3 regions of the Clostridium sp. YIM B02551 genome follow, and region 3 is predicted to be linked to each of the others. Evidence: predicted binding sites of a transcription regulator. Region 3 holds the regulator's gene; each other region holds the start of a gene.
What was found. The regulator HrcA, encoded in region 3, represses chaperone genes, less so after heat shock. The targets are predictions, from matches to a motif close to TGTTAGCACTCNNNNNNNNNGAGTGCTAACA.
Positions count from the first base shown of each region.

Region 1: the regulator HrcA is predicted to act here: its motif matches at 1,732-1,762, upstream of groES (co-chaperone GroES).
Region 2: the regulator HrcA is predicted to act here: its motif matches at 1,519-1,549, upstream of htpG (molecular chaperone HtpG).

Region 1 covers NZ_JAKGTF010000011.1:131,939-139,091, forward strand. The annotation lists gene L1S47_RS14400 (O-antigen ligase) at 1-650, shown strand, start outside; gene L1S47_RS14405 (TIGR01906 family membrane protein) at 717-1,388, opposite strand; gene groES (co-chaperone GroES) at 1,805-2,089, shown strand; gene groL (chaperonin GroEL) at 2,105-3,730, shown strand; gene L1S47_RS14420 (type II secretion system protein) at 3,882-4,259, shown strand; gene L1S47_RS14425 (A24 family peptidase) at 4,464-5,219, shown strand; gene L1S47_RS14430 (GspE/PulE family protein) at 5,408-7,099, shown strand; gene L1S47_RS14435 (type II secretion system F family protein) at 7,113-7,153, shown strand, end outside.
Region 2 covers NZ_JAKGTF010000002.1:107,644-114,796, forward strand. The annotation lists gene htpG (molecular chaperone HtpG) at 1-1,482, opposite strand, end outside; gene L1S47_RS03200 (PTS transporter subunit EIIC) at 1,652-3,841, opposite strand; gene L1S47_RS20535 (bifunctional diguanylate cyclase/phosphodiesterase) at 4,061-6,091, opposite strand; gene L1S47_RS03210 (GNAT family N-acetyltransferase) at 6,724-7,153, opposite strand, start outside.
Region 3 covers NZ_JAKGTF010000006.1:166,397-173,549, reverse strand. The annotation lists gene nhaA (Na+/H+ antiporter NhaA) at 1-468, opposite strand, end outside; sodium ion sensor (DUF1646 type) at 530-586, opposite strand; gene dnaJ (molecular chaperone DnaJ) at 652-1,809, opposite strand; gene dnaK (molecular chaperone DnaK) at 1,898-3,751, opposite strand; gene grpE (nucleotide exchange factor GrpE) at 3,785-4,405, opposite strand; gene hrcA (heat-inducible transcriptional repressor HrcA) at 4,416-5,447, opposite strand; gene hemW (radical SAM family heme chaperone HemW) at 5,683-6,813, opposite strand; gene lepA (translation elongation factor 4) at 6,904-7,153, opposite strand, start outside.

The DNA.
Region 1 (7,153 bases), on a different contig from region 3:
GATGGTTAGCATTCTTAATATATTCATTAATAGGATTAGTATATGTTATTAGAAAAAATAATAAAAGTTATCTAAAAAGAATAGGTATAATATTGATAATTTTTACCGTAGTTACAGTTGTAATAAATATCAGTACTGGTGGTTCGATAACGGGTAGAGGAGAGCAGTTTGCTAAAGATGCAGGAAACATAAGTGAATATTCTGGCTCAGGGAGAATTTATATATGGGATTTAGCCATTAAAATAACTAAGGCACATCCGCTTTTAGGTAGTGGACCTGATACTTTTAGATATGTAATTGAGAAAGAGTTTAAGAATGAAGGTATTGTATGGATTCAAGAACATAATTCAGTTATAGATAAAGCTCATAATGAATTTTTGCAAATAAGTTCTACTATGGGAATTCCAGCACTTTTAGCATATTTGTTGTTCTTAATATTAGTAATTAATGATAATGTAAAAGGCATATTTAAAAATGAAGTGAGCTTCCTGTTTGGAATTACTATAGTTGGATATTTGGTTCAAAGCTTCTTTAATATAAGCGTTATAAATGTGGCACCTTTATTTTGGATGCTTTTAGGTGCTAGTAATAATATTGATGTTAAAAGAGATTTGAAAAATGATTTATTAATAAATGAAGCAATTCAATAATAATAAATAAAGATAATAAATTAGTCCTCAATAAATGTATTGAGGACTTTTAAATAAATTATAGTCTTATGACAGCCTTTTATTCTTTGATGAAAAATGCTTAATTAATTGTGGAATCAGTAAAAGTATAAAGAAAATAGCTACAATAGCTATAAGATAACTTGAAAAAACTTCTTCTGGCAGCGCATTGATTATTGGGTCAGTTACAGGATCGAATAACCAATCATTATTGTTAAAAAATATTTTGTGGAATTTTTCAAAAGACCATGAAAAATTAATTATTATTGGTAAAGCAATGAAACCACAAAGAATAAGTAATGTAATTAAGAATTTGGTATATCTTGAAAACAAGTCTTTTATATTTTTTCTATAGAAGTATATAAATATAATTATGACTATTAAGCTTATCCAAAAAAGTATATCCATTTTTAAAAATAAAATTCTTACTTCCTCGAAGTGAAACTTACCTTCAGGGGAAAACTTAAAATATTTTAATGGAAAATCTAAAAGCTTATAGCTTCTCAGATATTTCATTAATTCTGTAAAATCAGAATAAATATTTTGGGCACTCATAGACACCTGACTTGGTATATTATAGATATTCATTAATAGTTTATAAAAGGGAGTGAGATTTATAATTACCTTAAAGGCTAAAGTAATAGAAAAGATAAAATAGCATATATAAAATAGCCATTGTTTCAAAATTGTATAAATTGAAGAAGATTTTGATGTTTTCATTATATAGTTACTCCTTTTTGTTAATAATAACAAATGGTTTTAATTTAAAACCTTTATTTTATCTAGGCTTAAATAATATTTTATTATATGTAGAATATAAATGCTAGCTAAAAATACAATTAGTGTCCTGCATAATCACCTTGACGATTTTTTATATATTTAGGATATATAAGGTATGAAGATATTATGATGTTTGAAGGGGATTGATTTATATAGAAAATAATAGCATTTTAGAGAAAACGCTAAATATTTTGAAATAATCCTATATTTTGGCTAATATATAGCATATAAAAAGAACTATTTAATTTGAAATTAAAGGATTATTTATTTATTATAATAATTGTATTAGCACTCTACCTAAATGAGTGCTAACAATTTGATAAATATTAATTAATATAAATTAAGGAGGGGTTGTAATGAGAGTTAAACCACTTGGAGACAGAGTAGTAATTAAAAGATTAGAAGCAGAAGAAAAAACAAAAAGCGGAATAGTATTAACAGGAACTGCTAAAGAAAAGCCACAAGAAGCAGAGGTAGTAGCAGTAGGACCTGGAGCAGTAGTAGATGGCAACAGAATCCCTATGGAAGTTAAGGTTGGGGATAAAGTATTATTCTCTAAATATGCAGGTACAGAAGTTAAACTTGATGGAGAAGAGTACACAATATTAAAGCAAGATGACATTTTAGCAATAGTAGAATAATAAGGAGGTAATAAAATGGCTAAGACAATTATATTTGGTGAAGAAGCTAGAAGATCTATGCAAGCTGGTGTTGATAAACTAGCTGATACTGTAAAGGTTACTTTGGGACCTAAGGGAAGAAATGTAGTTTTAGATAAGAAATTCGGTACTCCGTTAATTACAAATGATGGAGTTACTATAGCTAGAGAAATAGAATTAGAAGATCCATATGAAAATATGGGAGCTCAACTAGTTAAAGAAGTATCTACAAAGACTAACGATGTAGCAGGAGATGGAACAACTACAGCTACTTTATTAGCACAAGCAATAATTAGAGAAGGATTAAAGAATGTAACTGCAGGCGCTAATCCAATGCTTATTAGAAATGGTATAAAATTAGCTGTAGATAAGGCAGTTGAAGAAATTCAGAACATTTCTAAGCCTGTAAACGGCAAAGAAGACATTGCAAGAGTAGCTGCAATTTCAGCTGGAGATGAAACAATAGGTACATTAATATCTGATGCAATGGATAAGGTTGGAAATGAAGGAGTAATTACTGTCGAAGAATCCAAATCAATGGGTACTGAATTAGACGTAGTTGAAGGTATGCAATTTGATAGAGGATATGTTTCTGCTTATATGGTAACAGATACAGAAAAGATGGAAGCAGTTCTAGAGAATCCATATATTTTAATAACTGATAAAAAGATAACAAATATTCAAGAAATACTTCCTGTATTAGAGCAAATCGTTCAAACTGGAAGAAAATTATTGATTGTTGCTGAGGATATCGAGGGTGAAGCAATGGCTACCCTAATTGTAAATAAATTAAAAGGTACATTTACATGTGTAGCTGTTAAGGCACCAGGATTTGGTGATAGAAGAAAGGATATGCTTCAAGATATAGCAGTATTAACTGGAGGAACAGTTGTATCAGAAGAATTAGGAAGAGACTTAAAAGAAACAACATTAGATATGCTTGGTCAAGCAGAAAGCGTTAAGATATCTAAAGATAATACTGTTATTGTAAATGGAAGAGGAAATAAAGAGGAAATAAAGGCTAGAATTGGTCAAATAAAGAGTCAAATAGAAGAAACATCTTCAGATTTTGATAGAGAAAAGTTACAAGAAAGATTGGCTAAACTTGCTGGTGGAGTAGCAGTTATTAAAGTTGGTGCAGCTACAGAAACAGAATTAAAAGAAAGAAAACTTAGAATCGAAGATGCTTTAGCAGCAACTAAAGCAGCTGTAGAAGAAGGAATAGTACCAGGTGGTGGAACAGCTTATGTTAATGTAATGGGCAAGGTTGCAGCATTAACTTCAGAAGTTGCTGATAGCCAAGTTGGTATAAACATAATTGTTAGAGCTTTAGAAGAACCAATGAGACAAATTGCAGCTAATGCAGGGGTTGAAGGTTCTGTTATAATAGAAAAAGTTAAAAATAGTGAAGCTGGAATTGGATATGATGCTTTAAATGGTGAATACACTAACATGCTTAAAGCTGGTATTGTAGATCCAACTAAGGTTACAAGAAGTGCGCTTCAAAATGCAGCTTCAGTAGCATCTACATTCTTAACTACAGAAGCAGCTGTAGTAGATATTCCAGAAAAAAATCCTCCAATGCCTAATCCTGCAGGTATGGGAATGGATGGAATGTACTAAAAATAAAATATTTTTACTTATAAAGGAAGGTATCTTTGGAATACCTTCCTTTATTGTTTTATAAAATAAGTTAAGAAAAATTTTAGCTTGATTAGGATTGAGCTTTTATGGCAATGCTTTAGACAAAGTTTTAGAAAGGAGGTATACAGTATTGAAAAGAAGAAAGAGAAAAGGCTTCACCTTAATTGAGGTTGTAGCAGTAATGGCTATAATAGGAATTTTAGCTGTAGCTTTAGTTCCTAGAGTATCTAAGTATATGAATCAAGCAAAAAAAGTAAAGGTATTATCACAAGTTAGAACAGTAGTGACAAATGCAGAGATGTATAATGCTAAGAATAATTCACCTATTCCTGCAGATACCCTTGTTAGTGATTTTGATGCATACATAGCAGCGGATGAGAGAGCTGACTTTGCAAAAGATACAAAAATGATTGAATCTTTAAAACTCTCACAATGTCAGGCAATTCTTAATGAAGAGAAAGATTTTACCATTGGCGGAGATGGGACAATATCAGTAGCAACAAGTTAATTATATATTGGGGATAATTATATAATTAAGCTATAGGATTTTAAGTTCAACTATTAACTTACTCTCGTTTGAAAATGTCCAGAAGCAGACATCTTCAAACGAGAATAAATTAAGAAAAATTTATTTACATATATATGAAATGTTGTATAAAAATATTATAATTAATATAGATTCAAATTTAACTAAAAAGTGATGGGAGAAAAAATGGGAATATTAATATTTATAATTGGACTAACTATTGGAAGCTTTTTGAATGTGTGCATATATAGAATACCATTAGGAGAATCTATAGCATATCCTCCATCACATTGTACAAATTGTTCAACAGAAATTAAAGCATATGATTTAATACCTGTAATAAGTTATATATTTTTAGGCGGTAAATGTAGAAGCTGTGGAGAAAAGATTTCCATTAAATATCCTATATTAGAATTATTTACAGGAATAATGTTTTATTTCGTCTTTAAAGAATATGGTTTGACATTTTTTGCGCTTAAGTACTTTATAATGATTGTATTTTTAATTGTAATAGCTGTAATTGATTTTAATACGCAAGATGTTTATTCTGTAACAACATATTCATGTATAGCTATTGGAATTATTATGACGTTAATAGAAAAAATATATTTAAATGTAGACATTTGGCCTTATATAATAGGGCTGATTATTGGGGTAGTAGTTATAGGTGGAATAGTATTTGTTGCTGGTGGAATGGGAGAAGGAGATATAGAGATAGCTGCTATATGTGGTATTTTTCTAGGATGGCAAAATATGATTTTAACACTTCTTCTATCATTTATAATAGGAGGAATAGTTGGAGGAACTCTAATTATTTTTAAAAAGAAAACTAAAAGAGATGCAATAGCATTTGGACCTTTCTTGTTTATTGGTGCAATGATTTCATTATTTTTAGGTAATGAAATTATATCTTTGTATATGAATTTTTTGAATTTAAATTAATGAAAATATTTGTAAAATTATATTAAATCTAAAATTTAATAATAGTATATAAACCTTAAGAAAAATGTTGACAAATCCCAAGAAATGTCACATTTTTTTTATTGATTAATTTAAATTATAAAGATATACTGAATTTATGACACTAGGTAGGACAATTTAGTATATCTAAGGTTTTAGAGGGAGATACGATGGATGGAGTAATTAAGAGACGCTTAGGGGATATGCTAGTGGAATTTGGGAAAATTACAGTACCTCAATTACATGAAGCCCTTAGGAAACAAAAGATAACAGGGAAGAAAATTGGCGAAATATTGATAGAATCAGCTATGGTAACAGCTGAAGATATTATGGAAGTGTTAGAAAAGCAGACTGGAATTACTCGTATTAATCTAAATATCACTTCTTTTGATAAAAGAGCACTTAAAGCCATTCCAGAAAGTGTTTGTATTAAACATGAATTAATACCATTTGGTTTTAAAGATAATAAAATTTTAATTGCCATGTGGGATCCACTTAATATATTTGCGATAGATGATGTATCCATATCCTCAGGTTTTGAAGTAGAATCATATATTTGTACAAGAGAGCAAATAAAGAAACATATCGAAATGCTGTATTCTGGTCAGAAAGTTATAAAGGCAGCAGAAGAACTTTCCAAAGAAAAATTAGTTGCTAAAGAAATACAGGAACATGTTGAAGAGGAATTAGATGATATAAGAAATGCTCCAGTAGTAAAAATGATAGATTATCTATTCAAAAATGCTATTGAAATGAGAGCATCAGATATTCATATTGAACCCTTTGAGGATGAAATAAGAATAAGATATAGAATTGATGGACAACTAAGAACAATTAATAATTTACAAGTTGAAAGTCAAGCAGCATTAGTTACAAGAATAAAGATACTTGCAAACTTAAATATAGCAGAAAAAAGAGTACCTCAAGATGGAAGAATATTAACTAAAGTAGGGAAGAAAAATCTAGATTTAAGAGTATCTATTTTGCCAGTAGTATCTGGAGAAAAAATAGTTATTAGAATATTAGATAGAGATAGTTATCAAATTGGAAAAGAAAAACTAGGACTTGGAGAAAAAGATTTAGAAACTCTAGAGAGAATAACTAAATCACCCCATGGAATAGTTCTTGTTACAGGACCTACAGGTAGTGGAAAATCTACAACCTTATATACGGTTCTAAATGAATTAAATACTGGTGATTTAAACATTGTAACTGTAGAAGATCCAGTGGAGTATACCTTAAAAGGAATTAATCAAGTTAATGTTCATAGCAAAGCTGGATTAACCTTTGCCAGTGGTCTGAGATCCATATTAAGACAAGATCCAGATGTTATTATGATTGGTGAAATTAGAGATAGTGAAACTGCTGAAATTGCAGTTAGATCAGCTATTACAGGCCATTTAGTGTTAAGTACACTACACACTAATGATGCTCCTTCTTCAATATTGAGATTAGTGGATATGGGAGTAAAACCATATCTAGTTGCTACGTCTTTAGCAGGAGTAATAGCACAAAGACTAGTTAAAAAGATTTGTCCTAATTGCAAAGAAGAATATGAAGCATCTCTTTATGAAAAGACTATTCTAGGTGAACATAATGATAAATCTGTAGCCCTATATAAAGGAAAAGGTTGCGGCTTTTGTAATGGGACAGGCTATGTAGGAAGAGTTGGAATATACGAAATAATGGAGATAACAAGAGAACATAGAGATTTAATTCTTAACTCTAGAGATTCAAATCTCCTTATGGACTTATCTATAAAAAATGGAATGAGAACATTAAGTGAAGCATGTAAAGAACTTGTTCTTGATGGGATAACCACCGTAGAAGAATTGGCAACGATAGCTTTCTTTAAGGAATAAGGGAGGAGATAAAGTGCCCAATTATAGGTATAAAGCCATGAACCAAAAAGGGGA
Region 2 (7,153 bases), on a different contig from region 3:
TTCTATTCCTAAATCACCACTAGATACAGATTTAAATTGTTTATCCTTATAATTCATTATTGTCTTTATGGCAAATTCATCTATGTCATCAGTAAAGTATAATATCTCGTATCCTTTATCAAGAAGAAGTTCTGTCTGAGGTAGCTTTTCTATCCTTTCAATAGATTCTCCAGCAGCATAATAAATAAATTTTTGCTCTTCAGTCATTCTTGAAACATACTCACCTAAGGTTACCATTTTCTTCTCTTTTGAAGAATAGAACATTAATAAATCTTGTAGTACTTCCTTATTAGCTCCAAAATCACTGTAAATACCATATTTTAATTGTCTTCCAAAGGATTTATAGAATTCCTCATACTTATCTCTTTCATTTTTTAATATACTTTCCAACTCATTTTTTATTTTTGTTTTAATATTCTTTGCTATTAGTTTAAGTTGTCTATCATGCTGTAGAATTTCTCTAGAAATATTAAGTGATAAATCTTCTGAATCAACTATACCTTTTACAAAGCCAAAGTAATCTGGTAATAAATCAGGGCATTTATTCATAATCATTACCCCATTTGAATATAATTCTAAGCCCTTTTCATATTCCTTAGTATAGAAATCAAATGGTGTTCTTTCTGGAATAAATAAAATAGCATTATAGCTTACTGCTCCATCAACACTAATATGAATATGCTTTATAGGCTTATCGAATCCATAGTGTTTTTCAGAATAAAAGTTATCATAATCTTCTTTAGTTAATTCATTCTTATTTTTTCTCCATATAGGAACCATGCTATTAATTGTTTGTTCCTCTATGATAGTTTCATATTCATTTTCACTGCCTTCTTTAAGTCTGCTACTACTTATATCCATCTTAATAGGATATCTAATAAAATCAGAATATTTCTTTATAATGTTCTTTATTCTATATTCATCTAAATATTCATCGAAGCTTTCATCCTCTGTATTTTCTTTTATTTTAAGTATTATATCAGTACCAAATGATTCTTTTTCACATTTTTCTATGGTATATCCTTCTACACCCTTAGATTGCCACTTATATGCCTCATCACTTCCAACTGCTCTACTTATAACTGTAACATCATCTGATACTAAAAATGCAGAATAAAAGCCTACTCCAAATTGTCCTATAATATCATATCCATCTTTTAGTTCTGTTTCCTTTTTAAATTTTAATGACCCACTTTTAGCAATGACACCAAGGTTATCATCAAGTTCCTCTTTAGTCATACCTATACCAGTGTCTATAATTTTAAGTATTCTGTTTTCCTTATCTAGCGTTATCTTGATATAGTAATTATCTTTTTCAAAACTTAAGGAATCATCCGTTAATGCTTTGTAATAAATCTTATCAATGGCATCGCTTGCATTTGAAATAAGTTCCCTTAAAAAAATCTCCCTATGGGTATAGATTGAGTTGATCATTAAATCTAATAATCTTTTAGATTCTGCTTTAAATTGTTTTGTTTCCAAGTAAATCTCTCCCTTCAAAATTAAAACAATTTTTATTATCAGCACTCCCTATATAGGAGTGCTAACCCATAACTTTTATATACCACTTTTAAAAACTAATGTCAATATATGTATAAAATAAAAACCATCAGAATTTTTAATCCTGATGGTTAACTCCTTAAATTACTTTCTATTTAACTTTAAAGAACTCAGATATTTCTTTTATCTTTGATGCTAAATCTGATAACTGGTCACTCATTCTTGAAACCTCATTTATTGCTTGAGTTTCCTCTTCCACTGAAGCTCTTGTCTCTTCTGTAGATGCTGCATTTTCCTCTGCAATAGCTGATAAATTACTCATAACATCCATTATTCTAGATTTTGCTTTCTCCATAACCTGTCCAGATTTGTTCATCTCATCAATTATTGATGAAATTTCATTTATAGACTTACTAATTTCTTCAAATTGGCTTGAAGTTGCTGAAACACTAATGTTTTGTACATCCATTATTTTCACTAGATCTTCAGAAACTTTTACGGAACTTTCAGCATCCTTCATCAATTGATTTACTGCCTTATCAATTTCATCTGTAGACTGCTTAGAAGCTTCTGATAACTTTCTAATTTCATCTGCAACAACTGCAAAACCTCTCCCTGCTTCTCCAGCACGTGCAGCTTCAATAGATGCATTAAGTGCTAATAGGTTTGTTTGTTCTGATATTGATGCTATAAAGTTACTTACTTCTTTTATTTTATTAACTCCATTAAATGTTTTTTCAATATCTTTTGAAATAGTTTCAACTGCTTTCTCAGTTTCAATAGCCTTTTCATTTAATGCTTCAATCAATTCATTTCCTTTTACTACTACACTTACAACATTCTTAGATTCAATATTTAAACTTTTAAGATACTCTTGATCTTTTTCTATTATATCTCCTAATGTTGATACTTCGGTTGCTCCTTTTTGAGTGTCTGTAGCTTGTTCTACTGCACCATTAGAAATATTTTCAACCGCCCCTGAAATAGCCTCTGAAGTACTTGCTACTTTTCCGGTTATATCACTTAGATTTACTGATGAAGTTTCAATCTCTGAGGAAACTTCCTTCAGATGATTAGCAAACTTATGAAGATTTGCAATCATATCATTGAAAGAATTTGCTAAGTTACCTACTTCTCCTGATTGCTCAAGCATTTTCTCGTCTATTTCAACTGTTAAATCCCCTTTAGAAATTCTAGTTGCTATTTTTGATACATCTGATATAGATTTAGATAAAATTGTTACAAAGCCTAAGTCATCTTCACGACCAGGGGTTTTTAAATCTAGTTTTATTATTAGGAAATAGAAAATAACAAAATATATAATTCCAAATATAATACCAACTATAATAAGTAGTATAGGTTTCTCTGCTATACCAAGATTAACTAAATAATCAACTAGCCCTGCAGAAAAAGTGAATCCATTTCTTATTCCTAATAAATTAACTATAACTAATGATATTCCTGTTAATAAAGCATGTACAACAAATAGAATTGGTGCTAAAAACATAAATAAGAATTCAACTGGTTCTGTAATTCCTGTTAAAAAAGAAGTTAATGCAACTGCAATAAAGGCTCCCCCAACATATTTTCTATTTTCTTTTTTCGCAGCTGCAAGCATAGCTAAACAAGCTGACGGAAGACCAAATAACATTACTGGGAAAAATCCTGTCATGAATGCACCTGCATTAGGATCACCAGCAAAAAATCTGTTTAAGTCACCCTTAATACCATTATATTCACCTAACATTGTCCAAATTTGTGTATTTATAACGTGATGCAAACCAAATGGAATTAGTAGACGATTCAAAAATCCATACACAAAATCGCCTAATGCTCCTGCACCATAAATCCAATTAGCTAAACTAATTAAATTGCTTTGGAATAAAGGCCATGCATATCCAAGAATGATGCCGAATATAAAAGAACTACCGAAGGTAATAATTACTACTAGCCTTTTCCCACCAAAAAAGTTAAGCCATAGAGGTAATTCTCGTTCTGAGAACCTATTATAAACCTCTGCTGAAATAATTCCTATGATTATACCTGCCAATACTTTCATATCGAAAGTTTCATTAATTGCCTTAGCTACGTTAGTCATAACTAAGTATCCCATTACAGAAGCTACTCCTGCCGAACCATTATTATCTTTAGATAATCCAACCGCAATTGCAACTGCAAATATTAATGGTAAATAGCTAAAAATAACATCTCCAGAGGTGGTGATGATTTTGTTGTTAAAGTATACACCTAGACGAAGTAGTATTCCCGCTAATGGCATAACTGCAACTGGTAGCATAAGTGACTTACCTATGCTATGTAAGTACGATGATTTGCTGTTCATATGTACACCTTCCCTTATCATTTTTCTTATTTTCTATTACTGCCAAACTATTATATAAAATTCTAGAGGTCTAGGCAACTTCTTAATCTTACCAAACTTGACTTTCTTATCAATTGTTTTAAGAATGGAATTTTGTTATTAATAATTCAATTTATATAATAAAAATAATGTATAACAAAAAAAGCCATAGAACCCTCTATTTCTATGACTTTAAATATTTTAAATTAATTTAGTTTTAATTTCTTTTAATGAACTTAATTTTTCAATTTCCTCTTCTTTAATAGGCTTACTGATAAAATATCCTTGTATATAGTCGCATTTAAGACTCTCTAAAAGACTTATTTGAATTTCTTCCTCTATTCCTTCTGCTACAACTAGAATTCCTAAGTTATGCGCTAGTCCTATAATCCCGCCAATAATCTCTAGGTTTTTATCCTCATTTAATAAATTATCTATAAATGATTTATCTATTTTTAAAACATCTATAGGTAATCTTCTTAAATAGCTTAAGGATGAGTATCCTGTTCCGAAATCATCTAAGGATATCTGTATATTCATTTCTCTAAGTTTCTCTAATACAGTAATAGTATTTTCAATTGAACTAATTAATATTGATTCTGTTACTTCTATTTCAAGAAACTTAGGATCTAAATCTGCATCTTTTAACGCCGATTCAACAACTTCTATTATGTTATATGTTTCAAGCTGTTTTACTGAAAAGTTTAGTGAAAGTACTATGTCTTTATTATATGTATCTTGAATATTTTTAAAACTTTTGCAGGCTGTTCTTATAATCCATTCCCCTAAAGGGACTATAATTCCCAAATCCTCTGCCACTGGAATAAATTCACCCGGACTTACCATTCCGAGTTCAGGTGATTGCCAACGCACCAAAGCTTCAAATCCTCGTATTTTATGTTCACTTAAACTATATATCGGTTGAAAAACCAAAAAAAACTCATCTTTATGTAATGCTGATTTTAATTTCGCTTCAAAATTTATTTTGTCCAATAACTCTTTCTTCATTGCACTTTCAAAAAACTGTATATTATTCTTTCCAAGCTCTTTTGCCTTATACATTGCGGTATCAGCATTTCTCATTAGTTCTACCTGCTCAGTTCCATCACTTGGGAAAGCTGCTACACCAAAGCTTGCACTAGACTTTATTTCATTATTACCAATTATAAATGGTTTAGAAAATTCCTCTCGTATATTTTCAATGTACATGTATGCCTCTTTTTCATTTAAGTTCCTTTGAATTATTAAAGCAAACTCATCTCCACCTATTCTCCCAATCAAATCTTTTTCATTAATTGATTTTTTAAGACGATTAGCTGCCGCTCTTATAAACATATCTCCTACATGATGTCCCATTGTATCATTTATTTTTTTAAATGAATCAATATCAATGAATATTACATAAAAATAAGCTGAAGTTTTCTGAAAAGTTTCTATAAGTTCATTAATCTTGTCCATAATTGTCTTTCTATTTGGCAATTCAGTTACCATATCAAAATGAGCCATTCGATATAGCTTTTCTTCATTAAGCTTTAGTTTATTGTTTTTATCATTTAATTCGTTGTATCTAGAACTTAGTTCTGCATGAGTAACTGCAATATTATCATACATTTTCTCAAGTTCTTCCCTTTGCTTTACTTCCGTCATATACATTTTATTTACTCTATCATAATGTGCCTGATTGATTAGATGTACAACAGGAGCTATAACTAGAATTAATGCAAATAATATTATTTGAACTATTATATATATCATTCCAAATTCAAAAGGTGTGTTTGAAAGTACTAATGAATAATACATACATACTAAAAATGTTGAAATAATAGAATAGTTTAGCATAACTCTTGTAATTCTAAGTGAGGATATAATTATATTTATAAATGCTATGGTCCATATGGCTGGTCCAATATATTTATAAATTCTTATTGCTATAAAAATTAACACTAGCGAGAATAAAAATGATATCCAATGAGTAATAATTCTAGTTTTTATCCTTAAATATTGTGTAATAATGAAGCAAAAGCACAATACTAACATTACTATACTATCTACTACAGCACTTTTTAGTTCATGATGAAGTATATAATTAGTTATTGCGCCTATAATTAAAACAGGTATCCCATAGTAGCAACCTATATAATTCTCCATTCTCTCTATGGTATCAATATCATTTGATTCATTTATTACTTTTATTATGCCTGGAATAGTTTTAGGTACTTTTTTCTTTGTCACGTCTTCACCTCAAAAGAAACAATTTTATTTATAAAAAGTAAAATCTTAGAGTTTGTCCGTATATTTTTTATAAATAATATTATACCTTATTTCACCAATGTATAGAAATACTTATCCATAAATAACAATTATTTAACGCTATAATCCAATTAAATATATAAAAAAACATTCATCTTATTAATAAGATAAATGTTTACATTAAGCTAAAATTCTATAAATTAGCTTATGGATCTTTATTTACTTAACTTCATAACTGTCTCACAATGATGTGTGTGTTGAATATTTCTACCAAGTTTTCACTTAGTGTACTTTATTATTTACTTTTATTTATCCCTAATATAAGAACTAATTTAATTATTTTACTCTCCGCTCATTCAACAAATTATTAATTCCATTAATAGTATTTAACTACATTCCAATTATAAATAGCGCAATTCAAATTACATTATTGTTAGCATTTCATAAAAAAGATTGTTATAATAACATATATTTTAATTTCATGTTATATACCTTAATTAAACTTAATAAAATTCTATAATCATTACGCTATATTTTTATTACATCCTTTAAGAATATCGCGAAGCAAAATTCTACTATACAGTAGCGTTATTATATACTAAGACAGGTAATTATTATACTTGTCTTCTAAAAACATAACTTGATTTAGTATATCCCATCTTATCTTCATAAAATCTATGTGCATCAACTCTTGAAAAGCCAGAAGAAAGTGCTACTATCCCACATCCATTTTCCTTACCCCATGTTTGTACATGTAATAAAAGTTTTTCCCCATATCCTTTTGACCTTTTACTTTCATCGGTGATTAAGTCATAAACCCAAATATGTTTTCCATAATATAAGTTTGTAAGCTGGATTACACCTGTAACTGCAACAATTTTTCCTTTTTCAAGTAATGCAAACATTTTATATCCTTCCTTGTGCATCTCTTTTATAAGTTGTAAATATTTTTCCTCATCTAAATCAGTTAGTAATTGTTTCATTACTAAAAAAGCATCTCTCAACTGCTCTTCTTCTGTTAATTCTTTAATTGTTATTAATTCC
Region 3 (7,153 bases):
AACAATACCTTTGGGTGCTTTTTTACCTACCAAAGAAAGTATCGCTATGGCAAATGCAATATCTGTTGCCATAGGAATTCCCCATCCTGAACTAGTTGGTTCTTTGTAATTAAACAACATATAAATGACTGCTGGTACTATCATCCCTCCGATTGCAGCTGAAATAGGCAAAATTGCTTTCTTTAAAGATTTGAGTTCTCCAATAACCAGTTCTCTCTTTATTTCCATGCCAACTACAAAGAAAAATATCACCATTAATCCATCATTAATCCAATGTATAACTGACATAGATATGGAGAATTCTTTATATCCAATAGTCAAATATTCATGAAGAACATGATTGTATGCAGATGCAAATTTGGAGTTAGCTATTATTAGTGCCAAAATTGTACAAAATAGTAGGAGTAAACCACTAAAGTATTCATTTTTTATAAAATATGATATTAAACTATTTTTTTTATTTTTCATATTAAATATCCTTTCCTATAATCTATAAATTTATATAAAAAAAGTGGGAAACTCAAAATTGAGTTTCCCACCCCAGAAACAAAATGCTTGTAAACAAATATTATAAATTTGTCCAACCGAATTTAGCTATATTCTTTTTTAAGTCACATTCTAGCATAAAACGAAAATCTATTCAATATTTAACTATTCACCAAAAATTTTATCCATGAAACTCTTTTTGCCTTTACCTTCTTTATGTTTTTCATTGCTATTTGCATGAGTTTCACCTGATGCTTCCATAAATAATCTTAAGGCTTCTTTTTGTTGTTCATTTAAGTTCTTAGGGATATCAACTATTACTTTTACATATTGATCTCCTCTAACTGTAGAATTAACCCTATGAACACCTTTGTTCTTAAGTCTAAATAAAGTTCCTGATTGAGTTCCAGCAGGTACAGTATATTTAACTTCACCATCAACTGTAGGCACCTTAATTTCAACACCTAACGCAGCTGCTGCCATGGATATATGTTCATCAATATATAAATCGAAGCCTTTTCTAGTATATACCTTAGATGGTGCAACTACAATTTTTATATATAAATCTCCTGGAGGACCTCCGTTTACACCATGCTCACCTTGTCCCCTTAGTGGTATTACATTATTTGTATCTACACCTGCTGGTATATTAACTTTAATTTTTCTATTTTTTCTAACTCTGCCTTTTCCTTTACAATCTGGACAAGGAGTATCAACTGTCTGACCAGTTCCTCCACATACATCACAAGCTGAAGTACTTACGAAACTTCCTAAAGGAGTTCTTCTCTCAACTCTAATTTGTCCTGATCCATTACATCTAGTACAAGTCTTTGGTGATGTACCAGGTTTCGCTCCAGATCCATGGCAAGTATCACAATTTTCTGTTCTTGTTACTGATATTTCTTTTTCAACTCCAAAAATAGCTTCTTCAAATGTTAAGTGAAGAGTATACTCCATATCATTTCCTTCTCTTGGAGCATTTCTTCTTCTTCCACCAGCATTACCGCTGAATCCTCCACCAAAGAAACTTTCAAATATATCTCCAAAGCCTCCCATTTCAGAGAAGTCAAATCCACCAAATCCTCCTTGCCCAAAGCCTGCACCATCAGCAGTACCAAATTGATCATATTGAGCTTTCTTTTGAGGGTCACTTAATACCTGATAAGCTTCATTTATTTCCTTAAATTTTTCTTCTGCTTCTGCATTTCCTTGGTTCTTATCAGGGTGATATTTAATTGCAAGTTTTCTAAAGGCCTTTTTTATTTCATCATCCGAGGCACCTTTTTGAAGTTCAAGCACCTCATAATAGTCCTTTGAAGCCATATATTCACCACCTATTAACTTAGTTAAAGGGAAGAGAGCCTCCCTTCCCTATCAAACTATTATATGCTATTTGTTAGCTTAGTTTCAACTATTTATCTTCATCTACTTTAAAATCGGCATCTACTACATTATCATCTTTTGGTCCTTGAGAACCTGCTCCTGGATTTCCACCCATGTTGTTTGGATCAAATCCTTGACCTTCTGGGTTTGCTGCTTGGTAAATCTTAGATGAAACTGCGTAGAATTCTTGAGTTAATTCATCAGTAGCCTTTTTAATTGCTTCTAAATCATCCCCATCTTTAATTTTCTTAACTTCTTCTAATTTAGCTTCTATCTTACTCTTATCTTCTGCTGAAACTTTATCTCCTAAATCAGTTAGAGTCTTTTCAGTTTGATATACTACTTGATCTGCATTATTCTTTATTTCTATAGCTTCTTTTCTCTTCTTATCTTCTTCAGCAAATCTTTCTGCTTCTTTTACTGCCTTATCTATTTCATCATCAGAAAGGTTAGTTGAAGCAGTTATTGTAATATTAGCTTCTTTACCAGTTCCTTTATCTTGTGCTGAAACTTTAACTATACCATTAGCATCTATATCAAATGTAACTTCGATTTGTGGAATTCCTCTTGGTGCTGGTGCAATTCCTGATAGAGTAAATCTACCTAAAGTTTTGTTATCAGCAGCCATTTGTCTTTCCCCTTGAACTACATGGATTTCAACACTTGTTTGACCATCTGCAGCTGTTGAGAAGATTTGACTCTTCTTAGCTGGTATTGTTGTATTTCTTTCAATTAATGGTGTAGCTATTCCACCCATTGTTTCAATTCCTAGAGTTAATGGAGTTACATCTAGCAATAATACATCCTTAACATCTCCAGTTAAAACTCCACCTTGAATTGCAGCCCCTACAGCAACACATTCATCTGGGTTAACTCCTTTTGAAGGTTCTTTTCCAGTAAATTCTTTAACTGCATCTTGAACTGCTGGTATTCTAGTTGATCCACCAACTAATAATACTTTATCAATATCCCCTATAGATAATCCAGCATCATTTAATGCTTTTCTCATAGGTTCAATAGTTCTTTGTACTAAATCATGAGTTAATTCATTGAATTTTGCTCTAGTTAATGTTAAATCTATGTGCTTTGGACCTGTTGCATCAGCTGTTATAAATGGTAAATTGATTATTGTTTGAGTTGAAGATGATAATTCAATCTTAGCTTTTTCTGCTGCTTCTTTTAATCTTTGAAGTGCCATCTTATCATTCTTTAAATCTATTCCATTTTCAGCTTTAAATGTATCTGCTATATAATCTATAACTTTTTGGTCGAAATCATCTCCACCTAAACGAGTATCTCCATTAGTTGCCTTAACTTCAAAAACTCCATCTCCTAGTTCAAGTATTGATACGTCGAATGTACCACCACCTAAGTCATATACAAATATTCTTTGGTTAGTATCCATTTTATCCATACCATATGCTAAAGCTGCAGCTGTTGGTTCGTTTATAATTCTTAACACTTCTAATCCAGCTATTCTTCCTGCATCTTTAGTTGCTTGTCTTTGGGAATCATTAAAGTATGCTGGTACTGTTATAACTGCTTGAGTTACAGTTTCACCTAAATAACTTTCAGCATCAGCTTTAATCTTTTGAAGAACCATTGCTGATATTTCTTGTGGCGAATGATCTTTTCCATCTATGCTTACCTTATGATTTGTTCCCATGTGTCTTTTTATTGAAATTATAGTTTTATCAGGATTTGTGATTGCCTGTCTTTTAGCAACTTGACCTACTAATCTTTCTCCATTAGCTTGGAATGAAACAACTGATGGAGTAGTTCTAGCACCTTCAGCATTAGCTATAACTACTGGATCTCCTCCTTCCATAACAGCTACACAAGAGTTTGTAGTTCCTAAATCAATTCCTATTACTTTTCCCATAATAATATCCTCCTATTTATCAATTAAATTTTGCTAGTTTACAACTTTAACCATTGAATATCTAATTACTTTATCAGCTTTCTTATAACCTTTTAAGAAAACTTCTGATATTTTGTTTGGACCAAAATCTTCATTTTGTTCATGCATAACTGCTTGATGAACGTTTGGATCAAAATCTCCTGAGGCATCTATTTCTTCTACACCAAGTTTTTCTAGTGCTCCATTAAATCCTCTTTGAGTCATTTCTATTCCTTTTTTTAGATCTTCAATAGATCCATCTACTGCTAAAGCTCTTTCTAAGTTATCTAGAACTGGAAGAATTTCTTTAATTACATCAGTAGTTGCATCAGTATAGATACCTTCTTTTTCTTTTTGAGTTCTTTTTCTGAAGTTTTCATATTCTGCAGTTATTCTTAGTAGTCTATCTTTTAATGCTTCAATTTCATTATTCAATTTAGTGTTTTCATCACTTAATTTTGAGTTTTTCTCTTTTAAAATCTCTTCGATTGATAAAACTTCTTCAAATTCTTTATCTTCTGAAACTTCAGATTCTTCTAAAGTTTCATCTAAGTTTGCGTTTTCCTCTACTTCCAAGTTTTCATTTTCAAATTCTTCAGTTGTATTCTCCTTTTTTGTCAAGAAATCACACCTCATCTCTCTAGTATTATTTTAAGCTTTGCTTATTAAACAAAGTATTTAGCTCTTTCATTACCTCAGCCATGATAGATATTACCTTTGAGTAATCTATTCTCCTTGGCCCGATAAGTCCTATAGTACCTAACGGTCTTTCTCCCAAAGTATATTCTGCAGTAATGACACTACAGTCTTTAGCTTGTGGTAAGAAGTTTTCATCACCAATCTTTATTGAAATACCTTTGTCTGTTGTAATAAGTTCATTAACGTATTCCTTATTATACAAAAGTTCTAGTATTTCTTTAGCTCTTTCTATATCGTTATATTCAGAGTAATTAAATATATTGGTTGTACCTTCCATAAAAACCTCCGAAGAGTTAGAGGATTTAAGGGTTTCATAAAGCAAAGAGAGCATTCCATTTAGAATCTCATCAAAGCCTTTTAACTCTAATGTTAACCTATTAATTACTTCAAGATTGATTTCTTCAATTGTTAAATTAACAAGTCTCTCATTTAATATATTATTTATTTTATTTAAAACTTCTGGGCTTAAACTTCTGCTTACTCTAAGCAAACCATTCTTTACAACTCCATTGTCTGTTACAATTATGCAAAGAACATTAAAATCATCTATCTTAACAAGCTGAGCTGATTTCATATAGCTCTTTTTAACCGAAGGCGCTTTTACAACACAAGTTAATCTAGTAAGTTCTGATAATAATGTTGAAGTTTGTTTTAACACCTTATCAACTTCAAATAATGCCATATCAATAATATATTTTTTTATCATTAACTCTTCTTCTGTGCTTAAGGTTTTATATTCCATAAGCTTATCAACATAAAGTCTGTAGCCTTTGCTTGAGGGAACTCTTCCTGCAGACGCATGAGGTTGCTCTAAATATCCCATCTCTTCTAAATCTGCCATTTCATTTCTTATAGTTGCAGAACTTATTCCTAAGTCATACTTCTTTGATAGTGTTCTTGAACCTACTGGTTCAGCTGTTTTCACGTAATCATTAATTATAGCTTGTAGAATTCTTATCTTTCTATCATCTATTGCCATAGTTTCACCTCTTTTTGTTAGCACTCACTATAATCGAGTGCTAATGACTACGATTTAAATATATTATTTCTAAGTTTTTTTGTCAATTAACAGATAGTATAATAATGTTTGCTTTTTTATTGTTTTTGAAGAAAAACTATTGTTTACTCTAAATTGCTCCATAAATCTCTATATTACTATATTTTTCAAAAATATTTACATGATTATGATAAATTCAAAGATAACAAATTCTCTGTTACTTATCTAAAATAAAGTCTTTCATAACATAATTGCTTAGTTCTATGCCTTTTTTACTTAAATATATCTTTCCTTTTTCTCGTACTAATAAACCCTCATTTATGTGAAATTTTATAACTTTTTCATAAATACTATCTAGTTCTTTATTAAATTTTCTCTTAAATATAGATTCATCAATTCCTTCTTTTTTTCTTAAACCTAAAAACATAAATTCTTCAATTAAGTCTTCTTCCTTCAAATTTATAATTTCAATCTTGGCACTTTTATTACTGTTAATAGCTTCTATATATTCCTTTATATCTTCTGTATTTTTTATTCGTTTTCCATCTATTAATGACGCTGAAGAAGATCCACAACCTAAATATTCCTCTAGCTCCCAATATACCTTGTTATGTCTGCATTCTTTGTCCTTCTTCGAAAAGTTTGAAATTTCATATTGCAAGTATCCTTTTTCATTTAAGTAATCCACACAATACTCATACATTTCTCTTTCCTCATCCTCTGAGGGTAACTTTAGTTTGTCCTCTTCCCATAACTTGTAAAAAGCTGTTTCCTCCTCGATTATGAGTGAATAGGCTGAAATATGCTCTGGATTTAGCTCTGTTATTTCACCCAAAGTGTTTTTAAAATCTTCTACTGATTGATTTGGCAGACCAAACATTGTATCAACATTTATATTATTAAATCCCATTTCTCTTGCTAAAGAATAATTACTTTTGAACTCCTCAAAGCTATGAATCCTTCCTATTTCTTTAAGAATACTATTTTTAGTACTTTGTAACCCTAAACTTAGTCTATTAACTCCATAACTTTTCATGATATCTAATTTTTCTTTTGTTAGGCTTCCTGGATTACATTCCATTGTAAACTCTAAATTCCTATTTAAGGACAATTTGTTTATTTCTTTAAGAAGCTTCTCTAAATTATCTTCATCTAAATAACTTGGAGTTCCACCTCCAATAAACACTGTATTATAACTATACTTTGATGCTTCTCTGGCTATTTCTTTGCACAATGCATTTATATATTCCTCCATCAATGCATCTTTTCCACTATAAGATGGAAAATCACAATACATGCACTTTTGTTTACAGAAAGGAATATGTATATATAAAGAAATGTTTTTCATTATAATTGCCTCCTAATTATAATTAAAACTCAGAAGGAGCATAGGATTTTAAATATACTTGCAAAATCCTTATCCATCTGAGTTTTATATTTAATCTACTTTTAAAACAGCCATGAATGCTTCTTGAGGTACTTCTACCGAACCTACCTGTCTCATTCTCTTCTTTCCTTCTTTTTGTTTCTCTAGAAGTTTCTTCTTTCTTGAAATATCTCCGCCATAACATTTAGCTAATACATCTTTTCTCATTGCTTTTACTGTTTCTCTAGCTATTACTTTAGCTCCAACAGTAGCTTGAATAGGTATTTCAAAAAGCTGTCTTGGTATAATTTCTTTTAATTTT